Regions from separate parts of the Bacillus sp. N5-665 genome, predicted to be linked through region 1. Evidence: riboswitches for the same ligand, from Rfam matches in the RefSeq annotation. Region 1 holds a riboswitch; each other region holds the start of a gene.
What was found. Region 1 has a riboswitch for S-adenosylmethionine ahead of MNO09_RS02700 (bifunctional O-acetylhomoserine aminocarboxypropyltransferase/cysteine synthase). Riboswitches for the same ligand answer to the same signal wherever they lie in the genome.
Positions count from the first base shown of each region.

Region 2: it holds a riboswitch for S-adenosylmethionine, as region 1 does, so the genes downstream of both, MNO09_RS17345 (ECF-type riboflavin transporter substrate-binding protein) here and MNO09_RS02700 (bifunctional O-acetylhomoserine aminocarboxypropyltransferase/cysteine synthase) in region 1, are expected to answer to the same signal.
Region 3: it holds a riboswitch for S-adenosylmethionine, as region 1 does, so the genes downstream of both, MNO09_RS04705 (methionine ABC transporter ATP-binding protein) here and MNO09_RS02700 (bifunctional O-acetylhomoserine aminocarboxypropyltransferase/cysteine synthase) in region 1, are expected to answer to the same signal.

Region 1 is NZ_CP093325.1:86,057-91,901, forward strand. Features, by position in the region: gene MNO09_RS02680 (FMN-dependent NADH-azoreductase) at 1-212, shown strand, start outside; gene MNO09_RS02685 (transcriptional regulator YeiL) at 275-946, opposite strand; gene MNO09_RS02690 (YjjG family noncanonical pyrimidine nucleotidase) at 1,053-1,748, shown strand; gene MNO09_RS02695 (chloride channel protein) at 1,789-3,021, opposite strand; SAM riboswitch class I at 3,336-3,440, shown strand; gene MNO09_RS02700 (bifunctional O-acetylhomoserine aminocarboxypropyltransferase/cysteine synthase) at 3,534-4,832, shown strand; gene metA (homoserine O-acetyltransferase MetA) at 4,816-5,721, shown strand.
Region 2 is NZ_CP093325.1:2,863,838-2,869,682, reverse strand. Features, by position in the region: gene MNO09_RS17360 (peptidoglycan D,D-transpeptidase FtsI family protein) at 1-1,335, shown strand, start outside; gene MNO09_RS17355 (macrolide family glycosyltransferase) at 1,674-2,852, shown strand; gene MNO09_RS17350 (aspartate/glutamate racemase family protein) at 2,902-3,582, opposite strand; SAM riboswitch class I at 3,736-3,851, shown strand; gene MNO09_RS17345 (ECF-type riboflavin transporter substrate-binding protein) at 3,990-4,538, shown strand; gene MNO09_RS17340 (ABC transporter ATP-binding protein) at 4,549-5,845, shown strand, end outside.
Region 3 is NZ_CP093325.1:492,838-498,682, reverse strand. Features, by position in the region: gene sufC (Fe-S cluster assembly ATPase SufC) at 1-81, opposite strand, end outside; gene metQ (methionine ABC transporter substrate-binding lipoprotein MetQ) at 320-1,126, opposite strand; gene metQ (methionine ABC transporter substrate-binding lipoprotein MetQ) at 1,199-2,011, opposite strand; gene MNO09_RS04710 (methionine ABC transporter permease) at 2,035-2,700, opposite strand; gene MNO09_RS04705 (methionine ABC transporter ATP-binding protein) at 2,693-3,718, opposite strand; SAM riboswitch class I at 4,018-4,125, opposite strand; gene MNO09_RS04700 (hypothetical protein) at 4,251-4,595, opposite strand; gene MNO09_RS04695 (thioredoxin family protein) at 4,750-5,058, opposite strand; gene MNO09_RS04690 (toprim domain-containing protein) at 5,062-5,406, opposite strand; gene MNO09_RS04685 (hypothetical protein) at 5,488-5,845, opposite strand, start outside.

The sequences.
Region 1 (5,845 bases):
CATTATTAAACGCGCGCGGCGGCGTATATTCTGAAGGTCCAGCAGCTGAAGTAGAAATGGCTGTTAAATATGTAGCAAGCATGATGGGCTTCTTCGGTGCAACAAATATGGAAACAGTAGTTATTGAAGGACATAACCAATTCCCAGATAAAGCAGAAGAGATCATTACAGCTGGTCTTGAAGAAGCAGCTAAAGTAGCAAGCAAATTTTAATTAAAAATAGAATCGTCACTCAAAAAAAGTAGCATTAACATATAAACGTTAATGCTACTTTTTTATATTTTAAGTTCATCAGCCAGTTTTTCTAAGTGAATTCGATCTTGTATGTAATAGGTTCTTCCGTCTTTTGTTAAGTAATTTTGCTGGCAAAACTGGTTTAATACATATAAAAGATGACGGTAGCTGACATTTAAGTATTCCGAAGCCTCGGTATGTTTTTCTGTATAACTGTTATTTTGTTCTGTTAATAGAATAAACGCCGCTAATCGATTTTCGAACGGATAGCTATTGTTTTTGGCGTAACTTTCTGTTCGGCTAATTGTTTTTTCGCCGATAAATTTGCATAGTTTTTGTAGAAATATAGCATCTTGCAACAAAAGATGCTGACAATCTTTAAGAGGAAGCGCTAAGCACATACATTCTTCAATCACTTCCACTGTTTTCGTAACGGATTCTACACCAATTAATCCTAATTCTCCAATGAACGAAGGTGCTTGAATAAAGTTAATTAAGGAGACCTTCCCGTTTTTGTGACTCATATATATTTTCGCTTTCCCGGAAATTAAGTAATAAAGATAAGGAACATCAACGCCTTCATTACATATCCTTTCTTTCTTTTGAAAGGAATGTAGTTCAGCGTAAGGTAAGACATCAAAAGAAAAAAAAGTATGGAAGTTGTAAGTTTGCATGTAATGAGAGATTTCGTCGCTATTTTTGCTGACTTTCATATTTTCACCTCATGTTTAGTATGAGATATCTCCTATTATTTTTACAAGAAGGAATGATACGATTTACGTAAATTTATTTTTGTAGAAAAGAGTGTGTGAAGGGCTTATGAAAAAATATAAAACATTGCTATTTGATGTAGATGATACATTGTTAGATTTTCAAAAGGCGGAGAAAGTGGCGTTACGTATGCTTTTTGAAGAGAAAGGGATTCCTCTAACTAGCGAGGTTGAAGTGCAGTATAAAAAAATTAATAAAAGTCTTTGGGATGCTTTTGAAGAAGGTGAAATCAACCGTGATGAAGTCGTAAATACACGGTTTTCGATTTTGTTTAAAGAATACGGGGAAGAGGTAGATGGGATATTATTCGAAAATAATTATCGTAGCTACTTAGAAGAAGGAGACCAACTTATGCAAGGTGCGTTTGAATTTATAAATCAAATTCAAAGTGAGTACAATTTATATATAGTGACAAACGGTGTTTCTAAGACGCAAGATAAACGTTTACGTAATGCAGGATTACATGCCTTGTTTAAAGATATTTTCGTTTCTGAAGATACAGGATTCCAAAAGCCGATGAAAGAGTATTTTGATTATGTTTTTGAACAAATTCCTAATTTTTCTCCTAAAGAAGGGCTCATTATTGGGGATTCGTTAAGTGCTGATATGAAAGGTGGATATGTAGCGGGAATTGATACTTGTTGGTTTAATCCAGAAAAGAAATCAAATAATAGCGAGATTGTGCCAACATATGAAGTACAAAATTTTGAAGAGTTATACGCGTTATTGAAGCAACGTGTGTAATAAAAATAGGCAGTGGAACTTTTGTCCCTACTGCCTATTTTTATTCGTTTGTAACTTCGTTGTTTTTAGGAAGTGGAAATGCATTACCAATCGCTGCCGCTCCAAGCATTGGTAATAGTAAATTGAGCGGGAAAAACATGAGTAATAGTAATGTTATAGCAATTGGTTTTCTTAATGCATAGCTTGAAATTGCTGTCGTGACGATGGCTACCGAAGCGATTGGATCTATCGGGATAATGGAAGCTATAGCATATCCGATACTAGATCCAGCAAATATAATTGGGAAAATATGTCCACCGCGCCAACCTGTATTTAAACAAACGGCAGTAATACATAATTTTAAAACACCTGAAAGAAGTAGTACCCAGAAGGATAAGTGACTCCATTCAACGACTAAATCTTTTAATTGGTGTTCTCCTGAGAATAACGTGTACGGGAGAAAAGTTCCTGTAATTCCTAATAAAATACCACCGATAATTCCAAGTGATAGTTTGTATTCCCTGAAGGGATGGATTAATTTCTCTAATGTGAATTCAAATTTGAAATAAAAGAAACCAACTATAGCACCAATACTAGCAAGTGGTAGAAAGGCAATCCATTCATTAAGAGAAAGGGAACCTTCCCCAAAATTAACGATAAAGGATCCGCGATTATCGAATTTACTAAGTAATATATAAACGGAAAAGCCAGCGAAAGTGGTAGCTAAATATACAATTGCTTTTTTTCCTTTAGAAAATTCGTTAATTTGCTCACCCTCATTTTCATTTGGAGCTAAATAACCGAATAATGGCGCGTTAAAAATTACACTTAAAGTAGCGCCAATTCCAACCTCTGTTAGTTCATTCATTCCTTTTAAGGCAAATGTAAAGCGATCCCCTACCCATGTACAAAGTCCACCGATAATTCCAACAAGTGCTGCTTCGGGACCTAAGCTAGCTCCAAATATTAAAACGATAATCGCAGTTAAAGTAGCTTTATGTACAAAACGGTATTCAATTCTACCTGTTTTTTTATATTCACCCATCACTTCCGGCATAAGACGTGGATATGTGCCGAAGTATTTTTGGGTTAAACCAACGAGAATACCACCGATAGTTGTTACACAAATAGTGTAATACGGGGGAGAAGAGAAAATAGTAGGTAAGTATCCCCAAATAAAGTGAATGCCGATATTTATTGTAACTAAAAATAGCCAGACTGTAGCTCCTACTATAGAGCCTAAAAGAATGCCGTATAGGACGATTATATAGTGCATGTCCTTTGTGTTTGTCATGTGATACCTCCGTTATGTAAGTTTTAATGTCGAAAGGATTAAATATGCTACTGTGAAAGGAATATGTATAGTATCTTTTTGAGATGTTGGCTTATTCAATATATTGAGGTCTCGTGAGAATTTGAAATGTATACAGTTAAACTACTTACTTAATTTTATATAGTAATCGTGGGTTTTAAAAGGTCTTTTTCGAATGAATATGGAATATATTTCTTTTGTTATGCATGTCAAATTTTTTGTGTTTAATTTAGAACATTCAGAAAAACTGATTGACATTAGGAAATTATTGCTATAAAATCAACGGTAATTGCATAGTCTTATCAAGAAAAGGTGGAGGGACAGGCCCGATGAAACCTTGGCAACAGCCGTATAACGGAATTGTGCCAAATCCTGCAGGTAATAATCCTGAAAGATAAGAAAGAGCCTTTAGAGCGTGTTTTCAAACTGCTCCTTTCTTGTTTTCAGGAAAGGAGCAGTTTTTTTATTTTGTATAAAAGAAAGGAGAATGAGAGATGGGAGAATCATGGGGAAAAGGAACAATTTGTGTGCAAGGTGGCTATACACCAAAGAATGGTGAACCGCGTGTTTTGCCACTTTATCAAAGTACAACGTATAAATACGATACTTCAGATGATTTAGCAGCGCTATTTAATTTAGAGGCAGAAGGATATATATATACGCGTATTGGAAATCCTACTTTAGCTGCATTTGAGCAAAAGTTAGCGGATTTAGAGGGTGGTGTAGGAGCTGTTGCAACGGCTTCTGGGCAGGCTGCTATTATGCTTGCTGTTTTAAATATTTGTAGTAGCGGAGACCACTTGCTTTGTTCTTCCACAGTTTATGGCGGAACGTTTAATTTATTTGGAGTGAGTTTGCGTAAGCTTGGTATTGACGTTACGTTCTTTAATCCGAATTTAAGTGCTGATGAAATTGTGGCCCTTGCTAATGATAAGACGAAACTTGTTTATGCAGAATCGTTAGGAAATCCAGCGATGAACGTTTTAAATTTCAAAGAATTTTCAGATGCAGCGAAAGAGTTGGAAGTACCTTTTATTGTGGATAATACATTAGCAACTCCTTATTTATGCCAAGCATTTGAGCACGGAGCAAATATTATCGTTCATTCTACGACGAAATATATCGATGGTCATGCAAGTTCTTTAGGCGGCATTGTCATTGACGGAGGGAACTTCGATTGGACAAATGGGAAATATCCTGAACTTGTTGAACCGGATCCAAGTTATCACGGCGTAAGTTACGTTCAAAATTTTGGTGCAGCAGCTTATATTGTGAAGGCGCGTGTTCAATTATTAAGAGACTACGGAAACTGTATGAGCCCATTCAATGCGTATATTAGCAATATCGGCTTAGAAACGCTGCATTTAAGAATGGAGCGTCATAGTGAAAATGCTCTCGCAGTTGCTAAGTGGCTTGCTAACCATGAACGTATTGAATGGGTGAATTATCCGGGATTAGATAGCAATGAAAATTACTCGTTAGCACAAACGTATTTGAAAAAAGGTGCTAGTGGTGTTTTAACATTCGGCATTAAGGGCGGATTAGAAGCAGCGAAAGAATTTATCGCAAATGTAAAACTAGCAACTCTCGTAACGCATGTAGCGGATGCACGAACTTGCGTTATACATCCTGCTAGCACAACGCATAGACAATTAAGTGCTGAAGATCAGCGTCTAGCTGGCGTTACATCAGATTTAATTCGTTTATCGGTTGGTATAGAAGATGTTTATGATATTATTGCAGATTTAGAAGCAGCGCTAGTCGGAGGCAAAGAACATGCCGATCATAATTGATAAAGATTTACCAGCTCGCAAAGTGTTGCAGAAGGAAAATATTTTTGTAATGACGAAGGAGCGAGCAGAAACACAAGATATCCGGGCATTGAAAATTGCTATCTTAAATTTAATGCCTACAAAGCAAGAAACAGAAGCGCAATTACTTCGTTTAATTGGCAACACACCGTTGCAATTAGATGTTCACTTACTTCATATGGAATCACATTTGTCTCGCAATGTAGCGCAGGACCATTTAACGAGTTTCTATAAAACATTTCGTGATATTGAGAATGAGAAATTGGATGGACTTATTATTACAGGAGCACCAGTTGAAACTCTTTCTTTTGAAGAGGTAGATTATTGGGAAGAGCTTAAACGTATTATGGAGTATTCAAAAAAGAATGTAACATCTACGCTTCATATTTGCTGGGGGGCACAGGCTGGCTTGTATCATCATTATGGTGTTCCAAAGTATCCTCTTAAGGAAAAAATGTTCGGTGTATTTGAACATGAAGTCCGTGAGCAACATGTGAAATTGTTACAAGGGTTCGATGAATTGTTTTTTGCCCCGCATTCTCGTCATACAGAAGTACGAGAGAGTGATATTAGAGAGGTGACAGACTTAACATTATTAGCAAATTCTGAGGAAGCGGGTGTTCACCTTGTCATTGGGCAAGAAGGAAGGCAAGTGTTTGCGCTCGGGCATAGTGAATATAGTTGTGATACGTTAAAGCAAGAATACGAACGGGACCGCCAAAAAGGGTTAAATATTGATGTACCAAAAAATTATTTTAAGCATAATAATCCAAATGAGAAACCACTTGTAAGGTGGAGAAGCCATGGGAATCTATTATTCTCTAATTGGCTGAATTATTACGTGTATCAAGAAACCCCTTATGTATTATAAAAAAAGATTGTGTAACACGTGGCAACGTTTTCTTTGTAAAGATTAACTTATATTTTTCCGAATCTTCAAAAAACATTGTTTTTCAGATTTTTTACTCATATAATTTCATCTAAACACAATTTTT
Region 2 (5,845 bases), 2.7 Mb from region 1:
GATTATAGCCGAAATGATAGAGTTGGAAAAAGTTATATCGAGCAGCAATATGAAGATGTACTTCATGGTACAAAAAAAGAAGTAAGAAGCGTTGCAGATAAACAAGGTAATACAATTAGAACGGAAACCGTTTCTGAGGGAAAGAGCGGTAAGAATTTAACTTTAACAATAGATATGGAATTACAGAAGAAAGTAGAAGAAAGTATTGAAAAAATATTAAAGGCATATAAAGGGTCAGAATCAATGTTGGACCGTGCTTTCGTTGTGATGATGAATCCGAAAAACGGACAAGTATTATCCATGGCTGGGAAAAGACTTGTAGAAAAAGACGGAAAAACAGAAGTTGAAGACTATGCATTAGGCACAATGACTAGTTCTTATGAGCTTGGATCAACAGTTAAAGGTGCGACAGTTTTAACTGGATTTGAAACGAAAGCTATAACACCAGGTACTTATTTTTATGATGCACCTATGAAGTTTAAAGGAACAAAGGAAAAAAAGTCTTGGAAAGAGTTTGGAAATATTGATGATTTAAGAGCGTTACAAGTCTCTTCAAACGTTTATATGTTTAATACAGCATTAAAAATTGCAGGTGTAGATTATGTGAAAAATAGTTCATTAAATATTAAACAGGAGTACTTTGATAAAATGAGGTATTATTTCAGGCAATTTGGATTAGGTGTTCCAACGGGCATCGATTTACCGAATGAAACAGCTGGACAAATTGGTAAAAAAGATAATCAACCTGGTTTCTTACTAGACTACTCAATTGGCCAGTATGACACCTATACGCCACTTCAGCTTGTACAGTATATTTCAACAATCGCAAACGGTGGATATCGAATGAAGCCACAAATTGTTCAAGAGGTAAGAGAGCAAACGTCGCAAAAAGATGAGATTGGTAAAGTGGTGCATTCAGTAGAACCAATCGTTTTAAATAAGATAGATATGAAAGAGGAATATATAAATCAAGTAAAAGAAGGATTTAGAAGGGTATTCCAAGAAGGTGATGGAACAGGAGTAAGGGCGTTCCAAAAAGCATCTTATAAGCCAGCAGGTAAAACAGGGACAGCACAGACTGTATACGGTGGAGAAAGTGATATAGGAAGAAATGAAAAAGGTGAGCGAAGAGAATGTTATAACTTAACGTTAGCAGGATATGCGCCGTATGATAATCCTGAAGTAGCATTCTCTGTAGTTGTGCCGTGGGTTATTAATGATAAATCTGGTATTAACTCTGATATTGGAAAAGAAGTTTTAGATGCTTATTTTGAATTAAAAAATAAGCGATTGACTGGAGAAACTACAAAAATAGATAGCTCTCAAGAAGATTAAAACATATGAAATGTTATAGAAACTAGAGTCTTCTTATTTAGAAATAGATTCAAAATGGATGATAGAGAAGGATGAAATCATTCTATCAACTATGCACACTTTATAAAATAAATCATATATTGATAGCATAGGACAAGCTGAAAAGCTTATTCTAACCTCACAGAACACTCCTTATCACGGTTAGGTATCTACTTATGTAGATGCCTTTTTTAATTTATTAACTGACAATTATTTATCAATATAAAGTAGTAAGTATATTAGGACTATTAGGGGAAGATTGACGGTAATAATTACAGTATGATTAATAAGAGTATTGAAATGTAAGGAGTGAGAAATAAGTGCTAAATATTTTAGTGGTTAATTTTCCAGCAGAGGGACATGTAAATCCTACATTACGTTTAGTCAAAGCTTTTACTGAACGGGGTGATCACGTACATTATATTACAACAGAACACTTTAAAAGCAGAATTGAAGATTTGGGAGCCACTGTATATACTCATCCAGATTTATTAAAGGAGATTTCCATTGATACTGAAACCTCATATGGGCTGAATTCTTTCTTTCATGTACATGTTCAAACTTCTTTATATATATTAGAAATTACAAAACAATTATGTGAGAGCATCAATTTTGATTTCGTAATTTACGATATATTTGGTGCTGGAGATTTAGTAAAGGAGTATTTACAAATTCCAGGCGTACTTTCTTCTCCTATATTTTTAATTCCCCCAGAGTTTTTGGAGACTTTACCTTTTCATCCAAATGCAGAAATACAATTCCGACCCGATGAACTTTCTAAAAAGTTACTATATCAAATGGAACATGAATTTGGAGTAAAGCCCAAAAATAATCTTCAATTTATGCATAATAAGGGAGATATTTCACTCGTGTACACAAGTCGTTATTTTCAACCTAATAGCGATTCATTCGGAGAAAATAACATTTTTATTGGGCCTAGTATTTCAAATCGTAAAACAAATGTAGAGTTTCCATTTGAATTGCTTAAAGATAAGAAAGTTATTTATATTTCAATGGGGACACTACTTGAAGGACTCGAACCATTCTTTAATACTTGTATTGATACTTTCTCAGATTTTGAAGGGATAGTCGTAATGGCAATTGGTGATCGAAATGATCGTTCTAAAATTAAAAAAGCGCCAGACCATTTTATAATTGCTTCATACGTACCCCAATCAGAAATATTAAGTGAAGCAGATGTTTTCATTACACATGGTGGTATGAATAGCGTTCACGATGCCATTTATTTTAATGTCCCATTTGTTATAATTCCACACGATAAAGACCAGCCAATGATAGCACAAAGATTAACTGAACTTGAAGCAGCACATCGATTATTGAAAGAGCATGTTAATGTGCAAACTTTAAATGAAGCGGTAACAGACGTTCTTTCAAATGAAAAGTATAAACATGGTATACGAAAACTGAATGATAGTTTTTTAGAATGTGTTGGTACTAAAGAAGCAATTACAGTTATAAAATCTCTTTTAAATAAATAGTGTGGACAATATAAAAACATAGAGGATTAACCGTTATGCTTTTATATTATTATCCTGCAAACTGCACAGCAGTATTTGCATGTAAAAAAGCGGTATCAAAAACAGGTACAGTAAGGTCGTTTTGGGAAATGAGCAATGGTATTTCAGTGCAGCCTAGCAATATACCTTCTGCGCCGTTTTGAATTAATGAGTTTGTAATTTGTAAAAGTTTTTCTTTTGATGTTTCTGAAATAATTCCTTTACTTAATTCATTTAAAATAACATGATGAATAAAATTTCTTTCCTCTTCATTTGGGATGATCGTCTCAATATTAAAATTTGTTAGACGTGATTTATAGAAGTCTTGTTCCATCGTTTGTTTCGTACCCAATAGTCCGATACGCTTTATATTCTGTTCTACCATTTCTTTAGCACTTACATCACCAATGTGAAGTAGTGGAATAGATATTGCATTTTCTACTTCTTCAGCAAATAAATGGACCGTATTGGAACACATTAATAAACAATCAGCTCCGGATTTTTCAACCTTTTTTGCAACTGTGACTAATTCGTTTTTCACTTCTTCATATTGATGATTTTGTAATAAAGTAGTTACTTCACCAAAGTCCATGCTATATAAAACAAGCTTTGCATTTTGATCATATTGAGAGAGTGTAAGTGTATTAATATGTTTATAGTATAACGATGTAGATTCCCAACTTAGTCCACCAATTAAACCGATTACTTTCATCGTACATTCCTCCCGTAACTATTTTGAATTCATTATTTCACAATTCCGATAAGAATACAATGGTTTAAACGTACCGTTAAACAAAAAATAAAAATAATTAGAAAAGTGTTGAAATTTATACTTATTAGTGCCATAATACGAATTACAAATTAATACTTATCCAGAGAGGTGGAGGGAACGGCCCTATGAAACCTCAGCAACCCCTATATAAATTTATAGGAAGGTGCTAATTCCGCAGAGGACACGATGTGTTTTTTGGAAGATAAGAGGATTCTTGAACGTGAAGAAAATGACCTCTTATGTAAGGGGTCATTTTTTGTTGTATAGAAAGGGAGTGTCGATGCATAATTCATTTTCAAAATAAATATAGAGTAATAAAAGTTGACTAATATGGGAGGGGAATTGTAATGAACAAATTATCAACAAAGTTAGTAGTAGCAATCGGAATTGGAGCAGCATTATACGGGATATTAGGACTTTGGGGATTTTCTATTGCACCAAATACATTTATTAAACCTGCATTAGCTATTTTAACCGTTTTTGGAGCGTTATTTGGTCCAGTAGCAGGACTTTTAATAGGACTTATCGGTCATACAGTAACAGATACAATCGCTGGATGGGGTATTTGGTGGGGTTGGGTTATAAGTTCAGGCATTATCGGCTTTGCAATGGGACTCATTCAAAAAAGAGTTAGCTTTAGTGTGAAAAACGGTATGTATAATAAGCGGGATATTTCTTATTTAGCCATTACTGGGTTAATTGGTATTGTCATTGCTATTATATTTGCTGGGGCATTCGATGTTATTGTGATGGGAGAACCATTTGACAAAATTGTTATACAAGTATTAGGAGCAACAATTGCTGATGTTATTGTATTTCTAGTTCTTGGATTGCCAATTACAATAGGTCTAGCTAAATCTAATAAGAAACATACACATTTAAAAATTGAAAAGTAGGGATGTTAACATGCAACCAATTATTTCTTTTGAACAATTCAGCTTTCAATATGAACATGCTGCGCAGCCTACTGTAAAAGACATTACATTTCATATATACCCTGGAGAAAAAGTACTAATTGCTGGACGAAGTGGTTCAGGGAAGTCAACTTTAGCTCATTGTATCAATGGGCTAATCCCCTTTTCTTATGGGGGGATTAGTACTGGTAATATTTTAATTGCCGGCAAAGATCCGAGGAAAGGCAGTGTTTTTGAACAGAGTAAACAGGTAGGAACAATTTTGCAAGATCAAGATGCTCAATTTATTGGTCTTACAGTAGAAGAAGATGTAGCTTTTTATTTAGAAAATGAATGTGTAAATCAAAATGAAATGAAAAAAATTGTTTCAGACTCATTAAAAAAGGTAAAGATGCATTCTTTTCATAAACAAAGTCCACATGAATTATCAGGAGGTCAAAAACAAACCGTTTCTCTAGCAGGGTTGTTAACAACGAATGCTGATATATTATTATTTGATGAACCTTTAGCGAATTTAGATCCTGTCAGTAGCTTACATACAATAGAACTTATTAAAGATATACATAAACAATATAATAAAACAATTGTAATTATTGAACATCGAATAGAAGAAATGTTAAATCTGGATTTAGATAAAATCATTTTAATGGATGAAGGGGAAATTGTTACGATAGGGACACCAGAAGAGATTTTTGCGTCAAATATATTACCATCTATCGGCTTAAGAGAGCCTATGTACATAGAAGTATTAAAGAAATTGCAGTTTGATGGTAATAATGACGTAATATACTACCCACTTGAAAATCTTCAAAGGGAAAGTGTTCGTAGCGTAATAGATGAGTGGATGGAGAAGCAAGTTTTTTGTAAAGGTACCCCTACAAAAAAAGAATTATTGAAAGTAGAGAATTTGTCATTCTCCTATTCTAATAAACAAAAAGTATTGGACAATGTAAATTTCTCAATATATGAAGGTGAAATTGTAGCACTTTTGGGCCATAATGGAGCTGGTAAATCAACATTAGCTCATAGTCTTATAGGCATAAACAAAACAAAAAATGATAGGATTGTATTTGATGAAGTAAATATCAATTCTTGGTCTATTCGTAAACGTGGTGAAGTTATATCTTATGTGATGCAAAATCCAAATCATATGATTACGCAACCTACTGTTATAGAAGAGGTTACATTTTCATTAAAATTAAAAAAGGTTTCAAATGAAGAAATTAAGCTTAGGGCGGAAGAAACATTAAAAATTTGTGGTTTGTATCCATTTCGTAATTGGCCAATTC
Region 3 (5,845 bases), 410 kb from region 1:
TTCAAGGTTTACACCTTTTAAAATTTCTTTGCCATCAATTGATACGTGTAAGTCTTTAACCGTTAATGTAGAACCAGCCATCTCAATACCTCCATTAATCCTATATATACATTTTAAAAATTCCTAAAACGTTCATATTCTCATTTTATTCTCATTCTAATCTTATATCAAATAAAATGATATCGCAAACGACGAAAAAAAGTAACAATTTTTTCACAAATGTATATAAGTATTTCCCTTGCATCCTTATATAATACACCTTTCTTCTTATTTATATAAAGAAAAAAGGACTGGGAATTTCCCAGTCCTTTCCTTGTGTTTATTCACTTACCGGAAGTACAGCACCTTTATATTCTTTATTAATAAAGTCTTGAATTTCTTTTGAATGCAATACTTCTACTAATTCTTTAATTTCTTTTTTCTTCTCGTCACCTTTACGAACTGCAATAATATTTGCATACGGAGAGTCTGATCCTTCAATCGCAATTGCATCCTTTGTTGGATTTAATTTCGCATCAATTGCATAGTTTGAATTAATGAATAAAGCATCACCTTCATTATTTTCATACAGCTTTGGTGACAATCCAGGCTCTACATCTGTTTTAAACTTTAAGTTTTTCGGATTTTCTACAACATCTTTTACTGTCGCTTTAACAACATCTACACCGTCTTTTAATTTAATAACGCCGCCTTTTTGTAACAATGCGAGCATACGGCCACGCTCCGCTACGTTATTACTCATGATAACTGTTCCGCCATCTGGCAATTCTTTTAAACTTTTATATTTCTTAGAATAAATGCCCATTGGCTCTAAATGGATTTTTCCTGCGTTTACAATTTTATATCCCTTTTCTTGAATTTCTTTATCTAAGTAAGGAATGTGTTGGAAGTAGTTCGCATCAATTTCCTTATCCGCTAACGCTTTATTCGGCAAAACATAATCCTGGAACTTTTTAATCTCTAATTTAATGCCCTTTTTCTCTAGTATCGGCTGTGCCTTTTCTAAAATAACAGCGTGCGGCACGTTAGAAGCTCCCACAACAAGCTTATTCTCTTCTTTCCCTCCGCAAGCAGCTAATGTAAATACAGACAGTGCTGTAACAACTGATAGTAGAATCTTTTTCATATGATGTCCCCTTCTCCCCTATAGTTATGTAGTTATAAAAAAGGGCCGGCATACACCAGCCCTTTTCAGCAATTATTCTTTTACAGGAACAACTGCTCCTTTATATTCTTTAGTAATAAAGTCTTCAATTTCTTTAGAATGCAATACTTCTACAAGCTCTTTAATCGCTTTTTTATCTTTATCACCTTTACGAACCACTAATACGTTTGCGTATGGAGAATCATCGCCTTCAATTGCAATTGCATCTTTTTCTGGGTTTAATTTCGCATCAATTGCATAGTTCGAGTTAATTAAAACAGCGTCGCCTTCTTTATTGTTATACACTTGTGGTAATAAACCAGGCTCAATATCCGTTTTAAACTTTAAGTTTTTCGGATTATCTGCAATATCTTTTGGAGTTGCACTAACTGGATCTACTCCGTCTTTAATTTTTAAAATGCCTTCTTTTTGTAAAATTGCTAAACCACGTCCATGGTCAGTAACGGAATTACTCATAATAATTGTCGCCCCGTCCGGAAGTTCTTTTAAGCTCTTATATTTTTGAGAGTATACACCAATTGGCTCTAAATGAATTTTCCCTGCTATTTCAAAATCATATTTTTTATCTTTAATTTCTTTTTCTAAATATGGAATGTGCTGGAAGTAGTTTGCATCTAAATCCTTATCCGCTAACGATTTATTTGGTAATACGTAGTCTTGGAATTTTTTAATTTCTAATTCAATTCCTTTTTTCTCTAATAAAGGTTTAGCCTTTTCTAAAATTTCAGCGTGCGGTACGTTAGAAGCCCCCACAACTAGTTTTTTTTCATCTTTATCTTTCCCGCCACAAGCAGCTAACCCAAAAATTGAAGTTGAAATAAGTGCTGTAAGTAATAATTTTTTCATTTAAAACATCCTCCCGTTTTTTATTATCGTTTATCTATTCGAGTCGTTAAACTATCACCAATCCACTGAATGAAAAATACAACTAGTAATACACAAATTGTCGCAACGATTGTTACATCGTTATTTCCTCGCTGGAATCCTTCTAAATAAGCAAGTGTTCCAAGGCCACCAGCACCAACAACTCCCGCCATCGCTGTATAGCCTACTAAAGCAATTGTCGTAACAGTAATACCAGATACTAATGCTGGTAACGATTCTGGAATTAACACTTTCAAAATAATTGTGCTTGTTTTTGCTCCCATTGCTTTCGAAGCTTCAATTACACCTTTATCAATTTCACGAAGCGCAATTTCAACCATTCTCGCGTAAAATGGTGCCGCTCCAATAATTAAAGCTGGAAGTGCTGCACTCGCTCCAAGAATTGTTCCAAGCAGAATCTTTGTGAATGGGATTAATAAAATGATTAAAATGATGAACGGTATCGAGCGGAAAATGTTTACGAACGCTCCAATCCCCGTGTTAACCGCTTTGTTTTCCCATAAATTATCTTTCGCTGTCATAAAGAGTAACAATCCTAAAATTAGTCCTAATACAAATGTGGCAAGAGCTGCGATTGCCGTCATATATAACGTTTCACCAGTTGCTTCTAACATTTGATTCCAATCAACATTTGCGATTAACTTATCCATGTGCAATCACCTCCAGCTCTACTTGATCTTGATGTATTCCCTCTATTGCTTGTTGAATCGCTGTTTCCTCACCATTTAAATGAACAACTAAACTACCGTAAGAGCCGTTATTCGTTTGTGCTATATTTCCTTGCAAAATGCTAACTTCTATATCACTGCGTTGCATTAATCTTTGAAGTACTGGTCTTTCTACAGCTTCACCGATAAACTGCAAACGAACTACTTTACCATCTGGATACTTTTCAATTAAACTTTCAATCGTTTCATTTGTATCTTCAGAATCCGTTAACTGCTGTACGAAGCGTTTTGTAATGTCTTTCTGCGGATTGCGGAATACATCAAGTACTGGACCCGTTTCTACAATTTTTCCTTTCTCCATTACCGCCACTCGATTACAAATCTTTCGAATCACGTGCATCTCGTGTGTAATGAGTACAATTGTTAAACCGAGACGCTTATTAATATCTAATAATAAATCTAAAATTTGATCTGTCGTTTCTGGATCAAGAGCTGACGTTGCTTCATCACATAAAAGCACTTGTGGGTTGTTAGCTAATGCTCTTGCAATCCCAACACGTTGCTTTTGTCCTCCGCTTAACTGAGATGGATACGCGTCCCCTCTTCCTTCTAATCCAACAAGATGAATTAACTCGTCGACGCGTTTTCTTCTCTTCGCCTTATCGACACCTGCAATTTCAAGTGGGAACTCGATATTTTCGCGTACAGTTCGTGACCAAAGTAAATTGAAGTGCTGAAAAATCATTCCAATTTCTTGCCTTGCCTTACGAAGTTCACTCCCTGTAATTGCTGAAATCACACGATTTGCAATTGTAATTTGGCCAGAAGTTGGTTTCTCTAACTGATTGAATAATCTGATTAAAGAACTTTTCCCAGCGCCACTATATCCGATAACACCAAATATTTCACCTTTGTCTATTTTTAAATTGGCATTATCTACAGCAGTGACATCACCGCTTTTTGCTTTATATATTTTCTTTACATTTTCTAACAAGATCATGATGTTCACCCCTTTTTTTGTTTAAAAAGCGTAAGCGGCTCGTTTAGAACAAGAGGACGCCCGAATCCCTGACGTAGAGGCGCTTTTTGCCTCATAGGAAGGGATGAAACGACCGACTGTTCTAGCCGCTGAAGCTAGATTTTTGGTCGACTCCGCAATTTTTTATGTTTAATGCGTGTAGTCCACCGTTATCACTACTTTTATTATTTGAATGTCCTCCACATTCAAACAATAAAAAAACCTTTCCGCTTTAGAGAAGCAGAAAGGTTTATATGCGTATATAACAACATTATCCCTCTCTCTCATCTCTCAAAGCATTTGCTTTGCAGGAATTGGCACCATTTCAACATAAGTTGACGGTTGCCGGGCTTCACAGGGCACAGTCCCTCCACCTCTCTTGATAAGAGAAATCAGATTACATTTTCGTCTGATTTGTAATTTATGAAATTGTCTATATTTTATGAATTGAATTGTATCAATATCCATACGCCATGTCAACAGAAATTTTCGTAAAAAAAGAAACTTCAGACTTTTAAGCACCCACTGACATCGGTTTACATATATGAAACATCGATTCGACTAATAGCATCGTTCGATACGTTCCTGAATATTGTACACGTCCATCGTTCATTAACATTTGCAACCTTACATTGCCGTTCACCAATTGTTTTACATCTTCCTCATCTAAACAAACGATTTGCTCTGTTCCTCGTTCCTCATGTAGCAGCTCTATATAATCTCTTGAAATTTGTAGCGAACAACTTTCATCTCCAAAGCGGAAATTAACAGTTTTTTCTCCTTGTCTTAAAAGCGGCTCTAAATGATATTGACCATTAGCGTAATTTACAAATGATTGCAGCAAAGAATATAATTTCACCCTAAATCACATCCTTCATATCACTTTCTATTACACATACCATTCCCTCTCACTAAAGAGCAATCCTGTTACTTTCGCTCGACAAATACTGTAACCCCCCTGCATCTCGACATATTTCCCGAGAAATATGTCGAGGCGGCAAAAACTTTGCCGCCTACTTTAATTCCGTATATAAATATTCAACCGAATGAAATGCATATATCTTCTTCATGAGTGTCCCATTTTCAAAAACAAGTAAACACGGTACACTTTCGATTCCATACTCTTTCGCTAAATGCGGAGCATAATTTAAATCTAACATTCCAATTTTCAAGTCTTCAATTGTCATCTCAACGACTGTTAACATCTTTTTTGCTAATTGGCATGTTCCACACATTGGAGTATATACATATAACACTGTTTTTTCTTCGTTCTCTATTAGGGCTGTAGCTTCGGCTCCTGTCCAATCAATCACTTCTATCATTCCTTACCGTAAATATTCTGTATAAACGTCAATGTCAGCTCCCCATAATACATTTGCTAAGTGTGAAGATGGCGCAGTTGCCACTTCTCGGTACGAGCGATCAATATAAATATGCTCTGCTTGCGGAAATTCTTTTCGAAACTGTTTCCTTAACTTTTCTCCAGCATCATCAGCATCCACTAGTACATACACTTCCTTATCAAAAAACTGATCAATGAGCTCATCCATTTTCGACAAACCAATTGTACCATTTGTACAAACAATTTCCACCGGTTCACGAATAATAGATTCAATCTTTCTTCTATCTGATTTACCTTCTACAATAATGACTTTTTCCACATAAATCATATGTCATCACCCGATCACCATATACTATACAACCTTTAACTTAGTATATAGTATATTCGTTATTTTCATGTTGTTTCCTGTTTATTTTTGCAAAAGAAAAGCGCAAGCAGCTCGTTCAGAACAGGAGGGCATTGGAACTCCTGAACTAGAGGCGCTTTTTGCCTCACAGGAAGAAGCGAAGCCACCGAACAATCTAGCCGCTGGAGCTGGATCATAAAGAAAAGCGCAAGCAGCTCGTTCAGATTGTGAGGGGGATGGAGCTTCTGACGTAAAGGCGCTTTTTGCCTTACAGGAAGAAGCGAAGCCACCGAACAATCTAGCCGCTGGAGCTGGATCATAAAGAAAAGCGCAAGCAGCTCGTTCAGATCGTGAGGGGGATGGAGCTTCTGACGTAAAGGCGCTTTTTGCCTTACAGGAAGAAGCGAAGCCACCGAACAAT